Regions from separate parts of the Anaerolentibacter hominis genome, predicted to be linked through region 2. Evidence: riboswitches for the same ligand, from Rfam matches in the RefSeq annotation. Region 2 holds a riboswitch; each other region holds the start of a gene.
The links. A riboswitch is a leader RNA that binds a small molecule or an ion and turns the genes downstream of it on or off. The one in region 2 is predicted to bind thiamine pyrophosphate.
Positions count from the first base shown of each region.

Region 1: another riboswitch for thiamine pyrophosphate. It lies ahead of thiT (energy-coupled thiamine transporter ThiT); the one in region 2 lies ahead of thiW (energy coupling factor transporter S component ThiW).
Region 3: another riboswitch for thiamine pyrophosphate. It lies ahead of thiM (hydroxyethylthiazole kinase); the one in region 2 lies ahead of thiW (energy coupling factor transporter S component ThiW).

Region 1 covers NZ_JAWDIX010000001.1:159,125-164,337, reverse strand. Annotated here, with positions in the region: gene ABCW47_RS00675 (glycoside hydrolase family 25 protein) at 1-563, opposite strand, end outside; gene ABCW47_RS00670 (putative ABC transporter permease) at 563-1,486, opposite strand; gene thiT (energy-coupled thiamine transporter ThiT) at 1,868-2,548, opposite strand; TPP riboswitch at 2,620-2,716, opposite strand; gene ABCW47_RS00660 (Na/Pi cotransporter family protein) at 3,367-5,040, shown strand.
Region 2 covers NZ_JAWDIX010000001.1:1,183,384-1,188,596, reverse strand. Annotated here, with positions in the region: gene ABCW47_RS05545 (hypothetical protein) at 1-382, opposite strand, end outside; gene ABCW47_RS05540 (aminopeptidase) at 382-1,635, opposite strand; gene thiW (energy coupling factor transporter S component ThiW) at 1,891-2,403, opposite strand; TPP riboswitch at 2,522-2,629, opposite strand; gene ABCW47_RS05530 (MBL fold metallo-hydrolase) at 2,684-3,286, opposite strand; gene ABCW47_RS05525 (EamA family transporter) at 3,305-3,721, opposite strand; gene ABCW47_RS05520 (MerR family transcriptional regulator) at 3,893-4,651, shown strand; gene ABCW47_RS05515 (DsbA family oxidoreductase) at 4,795-5,213, shown strand, end outside.
Region 3 covers NZ_JAWDIX010000001.1:871,361-876,573, forward strand. Annotated here, with positions in the region: gene ABCW47_RS03970 (DnaJ C-terminal domain-containing protein) at 1-44, shown strand, start outside; gene ABCW47_RS03975 (MATE family efflux transporter) at 91-1,422, opposite strand; gene ABCW47_RS03980 (MarR family winged helix-turn-helix transcriptional regulator) at 1,624-2,085, opposite strand; gene ABCW47_RS03985 (transcription factor S-II family protein) at 2,204-2,575, shown strand; TPP riboswitch at 2,648-2,758, shown strand; gene thiM (hydroxyethylthiazole kinase) at 2,855-3,679, shown strand; gene thiE (thiamine phosphate synthase) at 3,698-4,339, shown strand; gene ABCW47_RS04000 (HAD family hydrolase) at 4,395-5,060, shown strand.

The DNA of each region.
Region 1 (5,213 bases), 1.0 Mb from region 2:
ACCGGGCCGTCAATCTTATACTTTTTCAGAGCCTTCAGTACAAAATCAGCTTCTTCCTCCGCCTCTTCCCGGCTAATTGCCTGAGAGAAAAAATAAACGCCCGTCCTCAGACCATTTTTCTTTGCTCCCTTTATATTTTCCCTGAAATTATCATCCAATACCAGCCGTCCCGTTTTGTAGCCCCGTATTCCCAACCGTATCATGGCAAAGTCAATACCGGAGTCAGCCACCTTTTTCCAGTCTATTGTATTTTGAAAGGTAGATACATCTACACCCACGCCGGATTTCTTTCCGTAAGAGTAATACTCTTTCTTCTTTTTCAATTTGCTGCGGTCAAACGAACTTTGCGGAAGCTCCGGATTGATCTCAACCGCGTATTCTTCTCCCTTTTTATCTTCCACATAGGTGTACTCGGCCTTTGCCGCACTGACTATATTTGTCTCTGCCACATCCGCCGGGGCCATCTCTACAGATTGAATTTTGTATCCATAATCATCTTCCGGCAAGCGGCTGCACCCGGTCAGCAGAACCAGGCCGGCGGCAACCAACATCCATTTCCTCATTAAACAGATCCTTTCTTATCAAAAAAGGCTTTTATTTTCATCATATAATCATGTATTGAATCTGAAAGCTGCCCCGCCTTTCCGTTCTTCAGGTTAGGAAAGGCATTGAGCAGACGCTCTCTTCCCCAAACCTTCTGACTCGTCAGATGACGGTAACGACCTTTAAGTTCATCCAGTTCCTGACGATAAAGAGCCTTCTTATTTTCCCAGTCCGTGCGGTAGGTTTCAAGCCTTTCCTCATGCTCCCTCGAACGCTCCGCGCGCTCCTGCTTATATTCCTCTCCCTTTTCTTTCGCATTTTCCAGAGCAGGAACCACTTTCTCCGTAACGCCATCCGAAATATTCTCACCAATCGCATCCGAAATCACTTTCAGACGGCCGGAAATTTCATTCAACAGCCGCAGATGCTTCTGCAGCTTCATAATCGTAGTGACAGTTACCAGGCAATCCACAAGGAATGCGCTCAGACAGATTACTGCCAGCACCACGCCAAGCCGGAACGGAATCATTCTGACAAATTTAGTTACGATCGGATGGAACGCGTCCATGATCAAAATACAGGCCAGCCCCCACATGATCGAAAATTCCAGGCAAACATAGCCCATTATGTTAAACGGCCGTTCGGAATAGTCCCACCATTTATCATGAAATACTTTCTCAAGGACAAAGCCGGTAACAAATTCCAGAGCGGACGTTAGCAGTGCTGCTCCAATGAACAGTAGAAGTACGTTCTCTTTCAATGGGGTGAGGCAGATCACCACAATTACCACACCAAACCCGTAAATCGGGCAGACCGGCCCATTTAAAAATCCACGGTTTACAAACTTCCCTGTTCGAAGTGCTGCAAACGCCACCTCACTGCACCAGCCTAAAAATGCATATATAATAAAGAAGCATAAGAGTTCATAAATTGAATATTCCATCCAGACTCCTCCTTTAACGCAACATACGTTACCCGTCACCCGTATGAACCCGGAATTTAGTATATCACAATCCGGTCATCTTGACGATATAAACCTGAGAATTTGTCGCTTTATAGGATTAAGGTGTCTAAACAAATCTTTGAAGAACTTTCTTATGTAAGAACATAGAATCCCGCTTGCGGGATTCTCCGCCTGCGGCGGGTTGCTCTGGCAACGCAATTCCTTTCCGCCGCAGTGCGATCCCCCGGAGGGTTTTTTATTACATGGGAAAGTTTGGAGAACTTTCCCATGTAATAAAAAAAGGACGCCGCATGTGCAGCATCCTTTATACATATCAGTTTAAAATATCAGAGGTAGGATTCCGCATCCATTGCTCCTACCTTAAGCCAGGGCAATCGTCTTGACCTGCCGGACAGCTTTCGACACTGCCGGAATAAACAGTACGACCAGGGTAAGCAGTGCTTCCGCTCCGATATATCCTCCATTATACAAAAAGGAGTACACCATCGGATTCATGCTCGCCGGGGCATAATACCCAAAAAAGATGACGCCGGATAAAAAGGAGAAGAAAAACCTTCCCAGAATGCCCACCGCATATCCGGTCATCAGGCCATTCTTTTTATCGGAAAAAATACCGGAAAGCCCCAACGCGCCAAAAGCCAGCGGATAGTCACAGATCAGCTGCGGAATACTTAAAATATACGGATCAATGATAAGCTGCAGCATTCCATAGGCGACCGCAGTCATCAGTCCGGCCTTAAGGCCATACCAATAACCGATCAGGCAGATAAAAAACATGCTGAACAGTGTGACGGAACCGCCCATCGGCATGTCAAACAATTTCAAGTTTGACGTAACCATGGCCAGCGCCATTGCCATTGCTGAAAATACCAGCTGTTTTGTCGTTATGGATTTCTGTGCCTTCTTTTTCCCGAAGTAGAGGGCCAGACATAAAAATACCAGCATAACCAGAACCATGGCGATATAACCTGCTGTTGTCGGGCTATATACGACCTCCTGGTATTCATTTGTGTACTTTGTTGCAAAAAATTCCCACCACATAAAAAAACCTCCTTCAACTTGAATTGCAGGAGGGGTACGAAAGAACCTTTACCGCTGTAGCGGCCGGTTATAAACCTTATCATTAGCTTCCTTACGCCGGCATTATCCGGATCAAGTAATGAGGGACTATCTTTCGTCTCAGCCCTACGGGCGCCCCTAGCTTACGCTATTTGATTTTTAAAACAGCCCGGTCTGCCGGGATGTCTTGTTAATTTAAGCTGATTCCGGCGTGGCACCGGAATCCTGCACAAATTGATTATAAACACAGGGAAAGGAAATGTCAACTTGAAGTCTGGTATAGGTTTTGGCAATTGGTTTATGCTAAAAGCAGGAAGAGCCGCAATTTTTGATCTGTCGCCGTACATAATCAAAGGGAAAAACGGCTTGATAAGCAAGCCCGCGTACTGACTTTTTCTCGCCACATAAGCTACGCAAGCATTTCATGCTTGCTCGCTTACGGCTGTCGCCGTACATAATCAGAGCGCGAAGCAGCTTGCAAAGCGAGCTTTGCAGCTGCTTCGCGCTCTGATTATATGTGGCTCGTAGCTTCGAAATTTTACCCAGATTTTACATAATGCCCGTGATGACTTTACAAGGTATTGCTACTATGAAACTGGGGTTAAATTATGATTAAACAATGGTTAAGTTATCTGGACGTTTAAAGGCGAAGATAGAAGAAGGAAGCACGGAGTCTTTCTCGAAAGGAAAGATGAACCGCTGATACTTCATGAATAGATCCTGATTCCGTTTTTCCTTATTCTCTCTTCCCGGATCGGCCGGAATTCCGCCATTGTATACACAAGGAGGAAATTACAGTTATGTCAATTGAGCTTTTGAAAACGCTCTTCAGTTTTATCGGAGGCCTGGGTCTGTTTTTGTATGGTATGAATACCATGGCGGATGGTCTGCAGAAATCTGCCGGAAATAAGATGAAACGCCTGATGGGTTTTCTTACCAACAACCGTTTTCTTGCCGTTATTGTCGGCGCTCTGATTACTGCTATCATTCAGAGTTCTTCTGCTACTACTGTTATGATTGTCGGCTTTGTCAATGCCGGTATTATGAACCTGACTCAGGCTGTAGGCGTAATTATGGGCGCCAATATTGGTACAACCATTACCGCCTGGATCGTTTCCATGAGTGAATGGAGTCAGGTTTTAAGCCCTGATTTTCTGGCGCCGCTGATTGTGGGAATCGGCGCATTCTGCCTCATTTTTACGAAGAAGCCGAAGAGCCGGCAGATTGGTGAGATTCTAATCGGTTTCGGTGTGCTGTTTATCGGTCTTTCTTTAATGTCTTCCGCAATTAAACCATATCGTGATTCTGAGATTTTTGTGAATGCGTTCCGTGTACTGGGCAGCAATCCGATTCTGGGTATTTTAACCGGTGCGGTAGTAACCGCTATCATTCAGAGTTCTTCCGCTTCTGTGGGTATTTTACAGACTCTGGCTTTAAACGGTATTGTCAACTGGAATTCAGCCGTATTTATTACCCTGGGTCAGAATATCGGAACCTGTGTGACCGCACTCATTTCCAGTGCCGGTGCACAGAAAACAGCAAAACGTGCTGCTGTTATCCATCTGCTGTTTAATGTGTTCGGAGCAGTTTTCTTCGGCTTAATTATGTTTATCATATTCCGATTTAACCCGGCCTGGGCATCAGGCTCCATTAATACGGTACAGATTTCAATTTTCCATACCATATTCAACATTACGAATACTATTATTCTGTTCCCGTTTGCCAAAGGTCTCGTCAAGCTGTCCGGCGTACTCTTAAAGGACAAGAAAACAGCAGAAGCACCGCAGGAATCGGAAGATATTGTTGCGGATGTCAGAAGGCGTCTGGATACCCGTGTTACCCATACCCCAACCCCTGCTTTTGCTATCGAGGCCGCCAACCGGGAGGTCATTCATATGGCCAGCATTACCTATAGTAACTTCAAGGACGCGGTGGATTCCGTCATGGAAAACAGCCCTGAATTGGTTGACAGCGTGCTTCGGAACGAACAGGTAATCAACCAGCTGGAAAAGCTGCTGACGGAATATCTGGTTCAGATTGATAATATGTCCCTGACCGAATATCAATATGCTCTGGTTAAAGATCTGTTCTACACGATTCATGACCTGGAACGAATCGGTGACCACAGTGAGAACCTGGCTGAACTTGCAAAAACAAAAATTGATGAAGATCTTCGTTTCTCCATGATGGCTACGGAAGAACTGAATCAGATCTCCGGCCTGGTACTCCAGGGTCTGGAAAATGCAATCAAAGCCAGAAAGGATATGGATGCGGCTGCCATTACCATTGTGCAGCAGTCGGAAAAAGAAGTGGATGATATGGAAGACGATTTAAGAGAGCGCCATATCTTCCGTCTCTCCAACCATGAATGTCTGCCGGAAAGCGGTATTATCTTCCTGGATGCCATCACCAACCTGGAACGCGTTTCGGATCACTCACTTAATATTGCAGAATACGTACAAAGTGAATTATAATAAAGTAAAAAAGTTACAAAGTAACTTTTTTACGCTACTTCTCGATTTACGTAGTAAATTGAGAAGGGACCCGTTTACGCTGCTTCGATTTACGCAGTAAATTGAGAAGGGACCCTTTTACGCTACTTCTCGATTTACGTAGTAAATTGAGAAGGGACCCGTTTACGCTGTTT
Region 2 (5,213 bases):
AATAAAAGGTGGAGAATACTATTTCCCGGTAACTGAGCGTAACGAGAAGCTTTCTGATATCCGGTGTGAGCATATAGTAGAGCTTTTCAGGATCAAAAAACGGTTCCATACGGCTCAGACACGCCGGCTCCGCCAGGCTTTTCTTTACTCTCATCCTGATTTCTTCCGGCAGCCGGGGATAATAAAAATCTCCATATGCCGCCCCTTCCTTCTCCCACTCTGTCAGGATATCTGCAAACTGCTCAAATTCCGGTTCCAGTCCCTCCAGAATCCGATAGAAATACCTGTCCATACCGGTCAGTATATTGTCAACGAAGAGGGGCTTTTTTCTTTCAAATTCATCCTGAGACAGCGAAAACTCTGCGCCGGGCGGATGCTGCATTACTTTGCCGCCTTTTTTCTGGGTGAAAACGCCCAGTTTCCTTTCTTGAATATGGGTACATCAATCCCGTCCTTCGTGTGTCCGGTGATCTCCATATCCCTGCTTCCGATCATAAAATCAACATGGATCATGGAGTCATTAATACCCTTCTCCCCCTGCTGCTCCTTATTCAACGTCTCATAATCCGGCAGCACATTGGAAAAGCCCCGTCCTACCGCCAGATGGCAGCTGGCATTTTCATCAAACAGAGTCTCATAGAACATCACGCCGGAATTGGATATCGGAGAATCGTGAGGAACCAGGGCAACCTCCCCCAGCATGGACGCGCCCTCGTCCATAGATAGCATGGTCTTTAACGCTGCCTCTCCTTTCTTCGCTTTCGCCTTCACAACACGGCCGTTTTCAAAGGTCATTGAAAAGTCTTCAATCAACTGTCCCTGATAGGACAGGGGCTTCGTGGCGACCACTTTACCCTCGGCTCTTCCCCGCATAGGCGTGGTAAAGATCTCTTCGGTAGGCATGTTGGGATTAAAATACTGCCCGCCCATCGTATTCTCTCCGCCACCCATCCATCTGGCGCCGGGGATCATCCATACCGTAAAGTCCGTTCCATTTTTACTTTTATAGGAAATAGACTCAAAATCCATGTTATTCAGCCATTCGCACCGTTCTTTAAAGTTCTCATTGTGCTTCTTCCATGCCTTTACCGGATCGTTGTCCGGAGTCAAATGAACCGCTTTGAAAATCTCCTCCCACAGCAGGGTAACGGCCTTTTTGGTGGGCACACCAGGATATACTTTCTTTGCCCAGGCCTTGGAAGGCGCTGCGGCGATCACCCACTGATACCGGTTTTCCAGCGCATCTATATAAGGTTTCAGCACACTGTGGCGGCTGACAGAAGCCTTCTGAAGCTTCTCCTGATCGAGTCCGTTCAAGCCATCGGGATCTTCGGAGACAATGTGAATCCGGCAGGGAAGTTCTTCCACCTGCATCTTATATTTCTCTTCTCTCCACTTCGGTACAAGTGACAGCTGTTCGGTCGTCTCATACTGATAAACCAGTTTAGTAATTTCCTGGCAGCCCCAGTCAACTAAGACCCAGGCTGCTCCGGCTTTGTAGGCTTCCTCCGTGATACAGGCCACCAGATCCTTCTGGTCGGTGGCGGCATCGATCATAACTCCCTGACCCTTTTGTACATTTGCTCCAACCCGAACAATCAGTTTCGCATATTTTTTCAGCATTTTCTTTTTCATTTTATCTCCATTTCCGAAGCACGTATATCCATGCCTTTCCCGTTTATTTCTCCGGTGTCTCTTATTACCATTTTCTGCTTACATTATAAATAGTATGTCAAGCAAAGTAAAGTTAAGAGTGGGTAAAGCAGGGTAAACCAAGTCCATGTACAACAGACCCGTCAACAACAGCTTCATCCATGCTTTTTCCTTAAAATTTCCAGAACTGCGCGGTAATATGCATATCGGCCGCAGTATTACATGGATATGCAGGTTTCAGCCCGCATTATCTTCTTTTTTTAACATCTTCATCACGCCGGCCCTGCTCAGGATGACGATGACAGCCGCCGCAATGATGGTTCCGCCCAGGCTGCTCACCAGAAATGGAATTACATAGGCAAACAGCGCAGCCTCTTTTCCCATCACAAGACTGGCTACCGGATAGGCTGCCAGCGCACCGATTATACTGGTTCCCACAAGCTCGCCGATGCATGCGAACGGAATTTTCTTCGTCAGACGGTACAGATACCCGCACAGCAGCGCTCCGAACATGCTGCCGGGAAAGGCAAGCAGGGTTCCCGTTCCCATAAGATTACGGATCAGGCTGGTAACAAAGGCTGCTCCAAAGCCGTACCAGGGTCCCAAAAACACGCCGCACATTACGTTGACAAAATGCTGGACCGGAAAACATTTGGAAGCTCCCACAGGAATGCTGAGCGGTGAACATACTACCGCAACCGCTGCCAGAATACCCGCCAGAGCCAGTTTCTTGATGTCTGTTTTTTTCATTTTTCTTTTCCTCCATCTCTTTTTGCCGATCGGATCATGCAGTTCCTGTCATCTTAGAATTTCCGGAACTTTCCTATGTAATAAAAAAAGGCTACGCCGCAACGCGGCATAGCCTATACATCTCACTCGGTTATGATCCCTACGTTGGCATTATCCAAATCAGGTTCACGGGTCGAAGTTACAAACTTCCTCTCAGCCTGTCGCACAAGCTCCCCGGTTATGTAGCTGCAGTCACTGTTCTGTACTGCTACGGCAAATCTACCACAACAGCATGTCTTTGTCAAGAGAGTATAATCTCTTCCCCCGGCCGGACCGTCAGCCAGCCGTCGGACTGAAAGCCAGCTGCCATTTTCTCATCATAGAGTTCTCCCGGCTTCATATGGATAGGAATATTGTGTGCCGCTTTCACGATCTTACCGCACTCTCTGGCCTCGTTCTCATCCATATTGTAGATTCCGTCTGCCGGAAAAAGGGCGTAATCAATGTGATGCGCCGGATACGCAGACATTTCTTCTGTGATGGAGGTGTCCCCGGATGCATAGATCAGCAGCCCGTCCAGGTAGATAAAATACCCGACACATTCTGTCCGGCTGTGATTTTTATTATAGGCGGGAACCGCCCTGATCCGGCAGCCATCCACCTGAAATTCCTGATAAATTCCTGCTTTCAGCGCATCCTCATTTTGTATCACCAGACAGTTCTCTTTTCTGGCAGGCAGATCAATCCGGTTGTGATCGAAATGCTGATGAGTGACCAGGATCACGTCTGCCGGCTCATCGTAGCCGTCCCCCGCAAAAGGGTCCACGTATAGAACAAGCCCGTCCTCCCCTGTCAGACGGTAGCTGCCATGTCCCTGATAATATAATCTTGTCTCAGCTGCCATTTGTTACCTCTCCTTTCACTATTTTAAAATCAGGATAAACGTGCCTATCGTGATAAAGATGCCGCCAAGCACGGTTTTCACTGTGAGCGCCTCCTTCAATATCACAAAAGCCAATATCATTGTTATCACCACGCTGAATTTATCAATAGGCACAACCCTGGAGGCATCTCCCATCTGAAGCGCCTTATAATAAAACATCCAGGACAGCCCGGTGGCAATTCCTGATGCAATGAGAAATATCCAGCTTCTGGCGCCGATATTCCCGATTTCATGCTGTCTGCCCGTGAGAAATACAATGCTCCAGGCCATGATCAGGACCACAGCTGTCCGGATCGCCGTAGCCAGATTCGAGTTGATATGTTCCATCCCCATCTTAGCAAATATGGAAGTAAATGCCGCAAACAGTGCGGATAGCAATGCATATACAGCCCACATAAAAACCCCCTCCTTCTTGTGAAAAATTATATCATATCCGAAAAAAAGTTCCAAACATAAAATAGGCCTTGACCTTACCGTTACGGAAAGGTTTATACTGTCCCTTGTAAAGAACCGGTCTTTTACATTGTGTACACAAATCGATACGAATTATACAGAAAGGATTTATGAATGGAATATACCGTTTTGAAATTGGCCCGTCTGGCTGGGATCAGCAGCCGGACGCTGCGCTACTATGATGAAATCGGGCTGCTGAAGCCAGAGCGGCTCAGCCAGTCCGGTTATCGGATCTATGGACAAAAGCAGTTGGATCTTCTGCAGCAGATTCTCTTTTACCGCGAGCTTGGGTTCGAACTGGATCAGATCCAGGATGTTTTATCCGATCCGGCCTTCGATGTGCACAGCGCTCTGGAAAGTCACCTTAAGGCTCTGTACGAACGCCGGAATCGGCTGGACAGTCTGATACAGACGGTAAAAAAGACATTAAGGAAAGAGGAAGGAAACTATACCATGACAGATCAGGAAAAATTCAAAGGTTTTATCAAAGCAGAACTGGATAAAAATGAGGCAGCATATGGAAAAGAGATTCGTGATAAATACGGGGATCAGGCCGTGGAGGCAAGCAACCAGAAGTTTGCCGGTCTGACGGAGGAGGAATACAACCAGATGAATGAACTGGGCGACGCGATACGCCGGGAGCTGGAAGAGGCGGTTGTAAACAAAGAATCTCCGGAAGGTGAAAAAGGCAGGAAGATTGCCTCTATGCACCGGGAGTGGCTTACATTTACCTGGCCGGCCTACAGCGCCGAGGCTCACGCAGGGCTGGTCCGGATGTATACAGAAGATCCCAGATTTACGGCGTACTATGATGAGAACACAGCAGGCTGCGCCGCATTTCTCCGGGATGCTGTCATAAGCTGGCTGTCCTGAGCAAACGCAAAAACTGCCCGGCTGAAAAACCAGGTACATTGAAAGAACAGAACCGGCATGGTAAATCCCGTGCCGGTTCTTTCTATGACTAATAAAATATGCTAAAATAGGAAAAACAAATAAAGAAAAGAATGGAGGTAGTCATGTCAAAGAAACTCAATATTTATTACGACTATATCTGCCCTTACTGTTACAAAGGCTGGAAAGAATTGTGTGAAATAATTAAGGATTATAAAGACGTGGAGTTAAACTGGGTTCCATGTGAATCCCATCCCCGGCCTGAGCCGGCATCCATCCACTCAGATCTGGCGGCTCAGGCGGCGTTTTATCTGATGGAACTGGGTCTTGATATTCAGCGGTACAACGCGCTGGTATATGCCGCACATTTTGATAAGAGGCAGAGAATTGATGACATTGAACTTCTCGCTGATCTGGCAGCGGAAGCCGGAGCAGAGAAAGATCAGGTGCTCGCCGTCTTAAAAAACGGAAGCTTCACAGAAAAGGTTCTGGCCGCCAACAGGCTGGTCTGGGGAACTATGGGTTTTGAGGCTGTGCCAAGCTA
Region 3 (5,213 bases), 310 kb from region 2:
TTGCAGGCCTGATTGGAGAAAATCCGAAACAGCATGTGGCGTAGTATAATTCATTTATTTATAGCAGTATCACTATTTGCGGCATCAGCCCTATAAATAGTGATACTGTTTATTTTTTACAGCGAAGAACAGGACGGTAACAATAAGAGCCAGAAACTCAGCTGCCACAATCGCAAGCCATATACCATCTAAACCAAGCCATAACGGAAGCAGAAGTACAATTGCAATCTGAAAGACAAGAGTCCGTAAGAAGGAAATAACAGCAGAGACAACACCATTGTTAAGGGCCGTAAAAAAGGAGGAACCAAAGATGTTAATCCCGTTAATCAAAAAGGACAGTGCATACAGCCGGAAACCATGGCTGGTCATCTGCATCAGCTCCTGGTCATATCCTACAAATATATGGGACAGGGGTGAGGAGAGAGCTATCGCCAGGAAAGTCAGGATGATGCCGGCAAGCCCTGTCAGTACAAGACTCTTATGAAACAGATTTTTCAGCTCTGCTTCATGTAATGCCCCGTAATGATAACCGATAATTGGTGCGCTTCCGATGGAATAACCAATGAAGATAGCAACAAAAATGAAGTTTACATACATGATAACACCATAGGCGGCCACCCCGTCTTCCCCCGCAATCCGCATCAGCTGGAAGTTGTACAGGATATTTACCAGGGACATGGAGATATTGGTCATCAATTCGGAGGAACCATTTGTGCAGGCCTTAAAAAGAATATTGCCGTGAAACTTGCAAGGAATCAGTTTCAGAAGGCTGCTGTTTTTCCTGACAAAATAAAAAAGAGGTGCGATTCCGCCGATGACCTGGCTGATTGCCGTGGCAATGGCAGCACCGGCTAACCCCCAATGAAATACAGCAATAAACAAGAAATCCAGTACAATGTTGGTCATTCCTGCGGCAACGGTCATAGCGAGCCCCAGATGCGGCTTTTCTGCTGTAATAAGGAAGCTTTGAAATACATTCTGCAGCATAAAGGCGGTCAGAGAGATCATGAGGATTCTGCCGTAGAGGACACAATCTTCAATCATGGCGCTGTCTGCACCCATTGCCGCCGCAATGGGCCGAATCCAGATCAGGCCTGTCACAGTGAGCACAGCACCGCTGATGATGGTGACATAGACCAGCATGGAGAAATACTGATTCGCTTCTTCTGTCTTTCCCTCTCCCAGTGTTTTTGATACAATGGCACTCCCGCCGGTGCCGATCATAAAACCCAACGCCCCTAAAATCATCAGAAGGGGCATGATGAGATTCAGGGCGGCAAACGGTGTTTTGCCTACAAAATTGGATACAAACAAACCATCCACGACGCCGTATATGGAAGTAAAAATCATCATGGCGATGGAAGGAAAGACAAAACGTAAAAGCTTCTTATAAGTAAAATGATCTGAAAGTTGTATTTTCATTTTCATATATAAATCCTTTCCGGGGAGTGTTTCCCCTTATATAACAAACGCCGGTACGTATCACGAACCGTCTTATTGCAACAAACACCGGTACACTTCGTGAACCGTCCGATTGTAAAAACGACGCCCGGCAGCAACATAACCGAGCGTTCCCAATACTTTTATTCAGGTTTATGGATGGCGTCATGTTTCATCCATAAATTAAATTGATTCAGAGTCTAAATATTCCTGCAGGTTTGCTTCCAGCAGGCTGTTGTATTTTTTCGACAGGGTTATCAGCTGTTCTCGTTCCTCTTCCGACAGGGCGGCCCATACGTTTTCCTCCAGCTGCAGCATACCACCAATATATTTCTGTGCAAAGGGGCGGCCTGTGTCTGTCAGCACAATTTGTTTTTCACGCATATTCGTTTCTTTTATTTCCAGGCGGACAATCCCTTTCTTCACCAGCTGCTTTAAGGCGGAATGGACGGTTTGTTTGCTCATATACATCGCTTCACTTATTTGAGACTGGGTAGTACAACCCTCCCATACCATAAGCAATGCCCAATATTCGGCATCGGACAGACCGCAGGCCTTGGAAAAAAGAGACCAGATACGGTCCAGATCTTTATAGGCTGCCCGGTATTCTTCCAGGGAATTTTTTACGGTATGTTCTCGTTCCAAGATAAATCCTCCTTAATAGTATGAAATCAGATGGTATGAAATCGGACTATTTGCAGTATAAGGGGATACAATTATTTTGTCAAGTTTTTTTATCAGAACTGAAAAATAATACATTTCTATGGTACGAATCATAAGATCATATTATAATGGAATCAGAGACAAGGTGAACCCCAGGAATATGATGGTACTCCCGGATATGGAAAGAAAGGGGCTGAGGAATATGATCACTGTTTTTAACCGCAAAGAGCTGCTGATCACTTACAGCATGAAGGAGCAGGCTGAAGTTAAGCAGATGCTGGAAGAACATAACATCAAATATCACGTCAGAGTGGTGGACCGGAAGAGTCCTTCTATATTTTCTCCTGGGTCCAGAGCCTATACGGGTACCTATGGTGAAAATTTGGAACAGAACTGCCAGTATACGATCTATGTAAAGAAAACAGATTATGAGAATGCGCGTTCTCTTCTGGGACCGGGACCGGCCAGATAAACCCGCGGCAATTGTTTTGAATTTCGTGCATCACTTGCAAATTCAGAATTTTATAGTTATACTAATATACGAGAAATCGACAAGGGGAGCTCGCGATGAAGCGGGCTGAGAGTAAGCTGATACTGCTTTGACCCGTAACCTGATTTGGATAATGCCAACGTAGGGATATAAGGTGAAATTTATTTCAGCGGATATACCTGAATTGGTATATCCGCTTTTGTTACAATAAGGCGGTTCGCGAAGCGTGCCACCGTTTGTTATTACATTGGAGGAAGAGGTATGTTTGGAACGATTCTGGATGAGGTGAGAAAGCAGGCACCCCTGGTACATAATATTACCAACTATGTGACAGTAAATGATGTGGCAAATATCCTGCTGGCCTGCGGAGGAAGCCCGATCATGGCCGATGAGGCAGGGGAGGCAGAGGAAATCACCTCCATCTGCGGGGGCCTGAACATTAACATCGGGACACTGAACCGGCGCACCATTGACGCTATGCTGCTGGCAGGGAAAAAAGCGAATGAGCTGGGACATGTGGTTTTGCTGGACCCGGTGGGAGCAGGAGCCAGCAGACTGCGCACAGAGACCGCATTAACCCTGATGAAGGAAATCCGCTTTGACGTGATCCGGGGGAATATATCAGAGATTAAGACGCTGGCTCAGGGAAGCGGCAGTACAAAAGGCGTGGACGCGGATGTGGCGGATGCCGTGACGGAGGATAATCTGCCTGAGGCAATCGCATTTGTAAAGAGACTTGCGGCAAAAATAGGGTGTATCCTGGCGGTAACCGGGGCGATCGATCTGGTAAGTGATGGAAAGACCTGTTATGTGATCCGCAACGGACGTCCTGAGATGGGTAGGATCACGGGGACAGGCTGTCAGCTCTCCGGGCTGATGACGGCATTTCTGGCGGCCAGCCGGGACAGAAAGCTGGAAGCGGCGGCAGCGGCCGTGTGTGCCATGGGACTGGCGGGAGAGATCGGATTTGCCCGGATGCAGGAAGGGGACGGCAATGCAGCCTACCGAAACCGGATCATCGACGCGATTTATCATATGGACGGAGCCGAATTGGATCAGGGTGCAAATGTTGAAATAGGAGAATAAAGAGGAGAAATAATACCGATGGAATGTAATAAGGATAATTTGCTGTTATATGCGGTGACAGACCGAAGATGGCTGAATGGTGATACCCTGTATCATCAGGTGGCGGAAGCAATAAAGGGCGGGGCAACCTTCGTGCAGCTCCGGGAAAAGAAACTGGATCAGTCACAGTTTTTGGAGGAAGCAAAGGAAATTCAAGCCCTGTGCAGAACGTACGGCGTACCATTCGTGATTAATGACAATGTGGAGATAGCAGCGGCCATCAATGCGGACGGCGTCCATGTGGGGCAAAGCGATATGGAAGCGGGAGATGTACGCAGGAAGCTGGGGAAGGATAAGATCATCGGTGTATCTGCCCAGACGGTGGAGCAGGCATTGCTGGCCGAAAAGAACGGCGCGGACTATCTTGGCGTGGGAGCTGTATTTTCCACAGGTTCCAAGGCGGACGCGGTGGAAGTAAGTCATGATACCTTAAAAGCCATCTGTAAGGCAGTAAAGATACCGGTCATTGCCATAGGCGGGGTGGACAAAGACAATGTGGGACAGCTTTCCGGCAGCGGGATCTGCGGGGTGGCGGTGATCAGTGCGCTCTTTGCCCAGCCATCTGTCCGCAGGGCGGCGGAAGAATTAAGGGAAGCCGTGAAAAGAATGGTTGTAGTTTGAAACTGCTAATTGGTGCGATATCGCAGGTTTGCCTGCGATATGCGGAGGAATAAGCATGATGAAAGGGGCTATTTTCGATGTAGACGGCACGCTTCTGGACTCTATGAAGATATGGGAGGAAGCGGGAGAGAGGTATCTTGCGTCACGCGGCATTGCCGCAGAACCGGATCTGGGCAGAAAGCTGTTTGAGATGACCATGAAAGAGGGAGCGCAGTACCTGAAAGATCACTATGGTATAACGGACCCGGCTGATCAGCTGATCGCCGGAATTAACCGGGTGGTTGAATCCTTTTACCGGGAGGAAGCGGAGCTGAAAGAAGGAGTCAGAGAATTCCTTCATAGTCTGAGAGAGCGCGGCATCCGAATGACGGCTGCGACCTCTACCGACCGGTATCTGATCGAGGCGGCGTTTCGGCGGCTGAATATTACAGAGTATTTTGAACAGATATTTACCTGTTCAGAGGTGGGGGCAGGCAAGACGGAGCCTGTCATTTATCGGATGGCAGCCTCGGCGATGGGGACCAGGCCGGAGGAGACGTTTGTATTCGAAGACGCTTTTTATGCGCTCACGACTGCGTCCGAAGCTGGTTTTCGCACGGTTGGGATCTATGATGCTTCCAGCGCTTCGCTGCAGGATAAATTGAAAGAAAGGTCGGATCTTTATCTGACCGGATATGGGGAGTTTTCTTCCTTTTGGGAGAAGGCATCCCACCTGAAATAGTAATAAGAGAAATACAGCTGCTCTTTTTTGGGCACCTGATTTCAATAAGACGGCACGTTCGCGTGCCGTCGATGATTCAAGCGGCGGACTGGGGGCACCACTTTCGGCCGCTCTATAAAATTAATGCTCAGAGAGTCCGGACCGCATAAGGTT